DNA from 3 places in the Paucilactobacillus salsurae genome. Region 2 is predicted to be linked to each of the others. Evidence: riboswitches for the same ligand, from Rfam matches in the RefSeq annotation. Region 2 holds a riboswitch; each other region holds the start of a gene.
The links. Region 2 has a riboswitch for thiamine pyrophosphate ahead of tenA (thiaminase II). Riboswitches for the same ligand answer to the same signal wherever they lie in the genome.

Region 1 (2,209 bases), on a different contig from region 2:
AAAAGTGCAAGTTCACTACATCGATGATGCTTCAAATACAATTGCCGATGACGATAATTTGGACGGCGCAACTGGAAGTACCTATACTGCCAATGAAAAAACAATTTCAGGTTATGTTTTTGACCACTGGGAAGGTAATCAAACTGGAACAATTGGTGAGGATCCAATTGAAATATTTGCCGTTTATAAAACTGCACCAATTACTAATGGTTCCGTTCAAGTTCAATATGTTGATACAGACGGCAATGCACTAGCAAACCCTATTGAACTGACAGGAACAACCGGTACTGGCTTTACAGCAGACGTTAAAGACTTCGATGGTTACACATTCGATCATGCTACACCAGCAACGAATGGTGAATTTGATGGTGGGCAACAAACTGTGACATTGGTTTATAGTAAAGATGTTGTCACACCAACAAATGACGTTGTGACACCGACACAATCAACACCCGAACCAATTTTAACTGCGACCACGGTTGTGAAGACACCAGTTGCGACACCAACAAAAAAAGCCGCTGCTAAATTACCACAAACTGATGAAAACAGATTTGCCGCAATTTTCCTTTCATTTTTAGGAGTCTCGGGCCTATTGGTGGGATTAGGAGTTAATCGAAAAGAAACTAATTAGATCGAATTTAAGAATGAAAAAGTTCAAGTAAACGCTTGAACTTTTTTTCTGGAAAAATTTGGATGAATTTAAGCAACAAAAATTTGTTATTTTTCCGATGCATGGTAAACTAATCCTAATTGAATAATCGTTAATTGGGGTGCCGAAGGCTGAGATTATACTCATTGACCTGATCTAGTTAGTACTAGCGGAGGGAATTACTTGAAATGTAGGGCAACTATATTTTACTTTGTGTAGCGCAATTAGACTTTTTGTTTAATTGCTTTTTTTATTCAGTTAGTTTGGTAAGCCATGATGATTTTCAAAAAATTTGTAGGGGGTTCTATTTTGATTAAGAAAATGAAAGTGCAGCATATCATTTTGTTAGCTTTAATTGCAATTTTTTTTGGTGTCATCTATTGGGTGATTGGACCATTATATAACGTTCTCACCGCATTGCTGGCCCCATTTGGTTGGGGACCAGCGGCAAACGATATTTTGGAGGGCGTCTGGGTCATGGCAGGACCATTAGTGGGTTATCTATTCCGCATTCCAGGTGCTGCCATTTTAGGAGAAACACTCAGTTCAGTGGTAGAAATGTTTATCGGTAGCCAATTTGGTGCTGCAGGAATTATAGCCGGTTTACTACAAGGATTTGGGGCCGAACTAGGTTACACGTTAACCGGATACAAAGTCTACAACTGGATTAGTTTATCATTGAGTGTGGTATTCGTGACAATTGTGACTTTTGGTCGGGAACTCTTTTTCTTTGGTTACAACAAGTACGCGCCATCAATGTTAATTGTATTATTCATTATTCGCTTAATTTCAACTTTCATTTTTAGCGGCGTCATCAACAAAATGATTATTAATTTACTAAAACGCGCAAAAGTTTTGAACATTCAATAGGGGGGTATTGGCATGCAAACAATTCGATTAGCATTAGAATGGATTCCAAACACTGTTCATACAGGATTTTATGAAGCAATTGATCGGGGTTATTATGCCCAAGCAGGGTTAAATGTTGAAATTTTTATGCCAGATGACCACGGTGATGGTCGTCAGTGGTTATTAAATGGCAAGGCAGATTTTGCGATTACTGAACAGATGTCGATGTCAGATTTTTTTGTGAAAGATCAACAAACCCCATTAGTGGCACTTGCTGCACTGATGGATCATAATCGTTCAGGATTATTAACTAACAGTGATATTAAGTCACCGAAAGACTTGACGCATCGAACATATGCGACATTTGGTTACCCAACTGAGCAGCACATTATTGGCGATACGATTAACGCTGATGGGGGCGATTTTAGCCAAACTAAAATGATTTCAAATGACATGATTTTCGACCCAGTAACCGATCTACAGCAAAGAAAATATGATGGTATTTTTGTCTACCATCATTGGGAAGGACTCATGGCTAAACTGGCAAATAATAATGAACACTACAATTTCTTTTATGTGAAAGACTTTGTGCCGGCGTTTGATTATTACACACCCGTAATTGCAGCCAATCAAAATTTTGTTGATGACAATCAAACAGTTGTCCGACAATTTTTGCAAGCTACAGCTCATGGTTACGCGGCAGCTAAAAAT
Region 2 (2,209 bases):
ATAATTGCAGCGATAAAAATACCAGCATCACAAAGGTTGATGTTACCGTGTGTCATAGGAACAGGAATGATAAAGAAGCGGGCAATAACCACGGTAACTGCCACTAACATGGCTGGAATAATAATTCGTTTAACTGATTGATTTGATTGCATAATAGCATCTCCCTAATTCAAATAAACTGCAATGCAACAACTGTTTTCAGTGTACAACAGAGCTTGTGAAAATAATAGTTAATTTAGTGATCTTTTATTGTTTTTTTGGTTAAAATGGCCAATGTTCCAAGGTATAGGCCATTTGCCAAAAAGCTAATTCGTAAGTACTACTTTTCAAAAAAGCGCGTTTCATTAAATCAAGTTCAGCTTGTGGCGCATTTTGACTGTACTTTTTCAATAGATTAATCATATTCGTGGTACCATCGGTGAACCCATCGCTTGCATAACTGTCTAAAAATTGTTGGTAAATTTTCACAGGTGAATGTTGTCCAGCTAATTTTTTGCCAATTTCATTATACAACCAATAGCATGGTAGCAAGGCTGCAATTGCTCGACCAACCGAACCAGACATTAGTTCATAATGCATGTGGGTCACATAATTATATGCAGTAGGTGCGATTGGAGTATTTTGAATTTCATCGTCAGTGATGTGCAGTTGGTTAAACATCGATTCGCGAATATCAATTTCGCCATCCTCAAGACCCAATGCACCTTCTTTTAAAACTTTGATTGCCTTGGGATCATCAATATGATGAGCAATTTCTAAATGAAATTTACCAAATTGTTCAAGATAGTAACGATCTTGTTTCAAATAGAAACGGTAAATTTCCTTTGGTAGTGTTCCGGCAACAAGTTCTTGAATAAAAGGATGGTCAAAACTTTTTTGCCAAATTGGTTTGGCATCTTCGTGTAATTGATCTACAAACATATGATTACTCCTCGACAAAATTTTGATAATAAAACACCTCACTAGTCTAGGCAAGTGAGGTGCTTTGATGTCTTCCTTCGACAGTATTAGCTGTATCAGGTTCAATGGGTATTTCTCAGCTCGAATATGAGCACCCCAGACTTGCGAGATGTTTAATTATCTTTACGATATGAAAAAAATAGGTTTTTGTCAATTGATCGCTAGAATTTTAACTTGATAACTGCCATTTGGTGCAGTGACAGTCACAATGGTACCTGATTTTTGATGCACAATAACGCTGCCTAAAGGAGAGTCAAACGAAATTTTTTGCTTTTGAATATTGGCTTCTTGCTTACCTACAACCGTGTAGGTTACTTGATCGTGGTCATCAAGAAATTCCAGTGTGACCACGGAACCAATTTCGACTGTATTACCTGTTGTTGGTGCGACCACCTGGGCATATTGTAATTGCTTATTTAAAAAACGAAGTCGACCTTCCAATCGGCGCAAATCACGTTTAGCAGAACTATACTCTGCATTTTCAGACAGATCACCAAGTGCTCTGGCAGCTTGTAATGCTTGAATTTTAGCCGGCCGATCTTGTTTTAATTGTTCGATTTCTGTTTCAATTTCGTCATAGCCGGTTTGGGTCATTTTGTTGAAGTAGGGTTCCATATAAAATTCCTCCACTTTGATTATAGAGCAGATTGTCTGTTTTATAATAGAAATGAAATAAATGTTTTATTTGGATAGTGATGTTGTAAAATATTACCAAGCTTAAACAAAATTAATTTGGAGGAAGAGCATGCAAGATTATCGGATTGAATCAGATACATTGGGTGACGTTAAAATTCCAGCAGATGCACAATGGGGTGCGCAGACTGAACGAAGCCGGCATAATTTTACCACCGGTGAAAAGATGCCATTAGCCATTATTCGTGTGTTGCTACAGTTGAAAAAAGCTGCAGCCAAAGCTAATCAGGATGCTCACGGAATTGCAGAGGATAAAGCAACACTCATCATTGCAGCAATTGACCAACTGCTCAAGTTAGATGACGACCAACTCAGAAAAGATTTTCCACTCGTAGTTTATCAAACTGGCTCCGGTACGCAGACTAACATGAATGTGAATGAAGTTGTCGCTCATGTTGCAGCTCGAATAAATCCAAATCTTGAAATTTTGCCTAACGATGACGTAAATCATGGTCAGAGTTCAAATGATATTTTTCCAACCGCGATGAATATCACTGCTGCGTTAACAGTTCAAAAAATGACAGCCGCTGTGCAACATTTAATTGATCAGTTGGAA
Region 3 (2,209 bases), on a different contig from region 2:
AGTTCAAAGTGACAAATATTCTTTTTTCACTAAATTAATTGTTAGGGTTTGTCTTTTACGATTGAGTCCGCTATCATTAGAAGTGTGATAAGGCTTTCAAACAATTATTGGAGGTAATTTAATGGCTACAAAGAAAATGATTCTCGATTTGGATACTGGTGTTGATGATGCGTTAGCAATTGCTTATGCACTAACAGCTCCCGACGTTGATTTAATTGGTATTGCTAGCTCATATGGTAACTGCCTAGTTGAACAATCGGCTGAAAACAGTCTTAAATTGTTAGAACTACTTGGTGCGACAGATGTTCCTGTCTTCATCGGCCACAGTCATTCAAGTACAACTGATCATTTTGATGTTATGCAAGTAAGTAAAGACATCCATGGAAATAACGGAATTGGTGAAGTTGAGCTACCAAAAGCAAAACGGCCAGTTGAATCACAAAATGCCGTTGATTTCATCATCGAAGCAGCTCACAAGTATGCTGAAAATCTCATCATTGTACCAACTGGTCCAATGACAAACCTCGATGATGCGTTGACAAAAGACCCAGAAATTGCTGATTTAATCGGTAATGTAACCTTTATGGGTGGGGCATTAACTGTTGAAGGAAATGTCACTCCTTATACCGAAGCAAATATCAACCAAGATCCACAAGCTGCTGATCGGGTAATGCGCAGTAATTTGAAGATTACAATGGTTGGTTTGGATGTTACACTCCGTACTTTGTTAACTAAGGCTGAAACTTCAGTATGGCGTAACTTAGCTACTGATGCTGGTAAAAACTATGCAGATATTACTGATTTTTACATTGATGCCTACTATAACCTCGATATTGATAAAACAGGTTGTGCGCTTCATGATCCATTAGCAGTTGGTGTTGCACTTGATCCATCATTTGTTCAAACAATTGATATGAACATGAAGGTCACATCCGACGAAAATGATTACGGACGCACAATTGGTGATAACGCACGATTGAACGATCCAACTACCAACGTTAAAGTTGCTGTCAACGTTGATAAAGATCGTTATCTCATGGTCTTCATGAATTACTTAACCAATCTTTTCAAAAACCATTAATACGACAAGATTCGAGCCTTGATGCTCGAATCTTTTTTATTGAGCATGTTGCTTTTTTGAGCAAAATAATTTATATTAACAGTGAATCATATTACATCTGGGGTGCCGTTTGGCTGAGATACACCCATTGAACCTGATCTGGTTAGTACCAGCGAAGGGAGATCGTAAGGGATTATTATGTTGAAATAATAATTGAAAGCGTCTCTTCGCCATGAAGAGATGCTTTTTTACTTCAGAAAGTAATGTGATAATTCAACTATTTGGAGGAATGTCACATGGCAAAACGAAACAAATGGCAAGTTAGAGACATTATCTTACTTGCTTTAATCGGTATCGCTTTTGGAGCAATTTTTATGGGTACAAATTTTATTTATGATGCCCTAACTGTGTTCCTGACACCGTTAGGCTACGCACCAATGGCAAATGACATTATGATGGGCCTGTGGATTATGGCTGGTCCATTAGCTGCTTTTTTGTTACGGATTCCGGGTGCTGGGTTCTTAGGCGAATTCCTAGCGGCTGTCGGTGAAATGTTTTTTGGCGGTCAATGGGGTGCTTCAACCTTAATTTCTGGTGCGGTTCAAGGAATTGCCGCAGAACTCGGTTTTACGTTTACCGGATATAAAGTTTATAATTGGTTTTCAATCAGTCTTTCAACTCTGTTTTTGACAATCATCACATTTGCCTGGGATATGGCACGTAATGGTTATGCTAAATTTAGTTTTTCATTATTAATCACGTTATTTATCGTTCGTTTAATTTCCATTTTTATTTTTGGTGGTGTTCTCGTCAAGTTAATCACCAATCTATTACAAAGAAGTCGCGTTTTAAGTCGACAATAAGGAGCAGTTAGTTACTATGGCCACCATTAAAATCGAACACTTAACATTTCAATATCAGTCACCAAAATCGATTTTAAATGATGTCTCGATTGAATTCCCGCAAGCTAAATTTTCATTGCTTGTTGGTCCTTCTGGCAGTGGTAAATCAACGCTTCTAAAAATCTTAACCGGCCTATTACCTGAATTTGGTGGTACCATTCAAAACGGTACCATGAGTATTTTTGGTCAACCATTGGCTGATGCGCTTAAGACCCATCAACTTGCCTTGATGTTTCAAAATCCAAAT

Region 1: another riboswitch for thiamine pyrophosphate. It lies ahead of ACYVQZ_RS08485 (ECF transporter S component); the one in region 2 lies ahead of tenA (thiaminase II).
Region 3: another riboswitch for thiamine pyrophosphate. It lies ahead of ACYVQZ_RS02690 (ECF transporter S component); the one in region 2 lies ahead of tenA (thiaminase II).

Annotation. Positions count from the first base shown of each region.
Region 1 is NZ_BAAHWX010000012.1:2,228-4,436, forward strand. It holds gene ACYVQZ_RS08480 (choice-of-anchor L domain-containing protein) at 1-631, shown strand, start outside; TPP riboswitch at 757-844, shown strand; gene ACYVQZ_RS08485 (ECF transporter S component) at 959-1,519, shown strand; gene ACYVQZ_RS08490 (ABC transporter substrate-binding protein) at 1,532-2,209, shown strand, end outside.
Region 2 is NZ_BAAHWX010000003.1:223,253-225,461, forward strand. It holds gene ACYVQZ_RS04660 (ECF transporter S component) at 1-152, opposite strand, end outside; gene tenA (thiaminase II) at 262-921, opposite strand; TPP riboswitch at 977-1,069, opposite strand; gene greA (transcription elongation factor GreA) at 1,111-1,575, opposite strand; gene ACYVQZ_RS04675 (class II fumarate hydratase) at 1,706-2,209, shown strand, end outside.
Region 3 is NZ_BAAHWX010000002.1:144,732-146,940, reverse strand. It holds gene ACYVQZ_RS02695 (nucleoside hydrolase) at 122-1,081, shown strand; TPP riboswitch at 1,170-1,258, shown strand; gene ACYVQZ_RS02690 (ECF transporter S component) at 1,357-1,923, shown strand; gene ACYVQZ_RS02685 (ABC transporter ATP-binding protein) at 1,940-2,209, shown strand, end outside.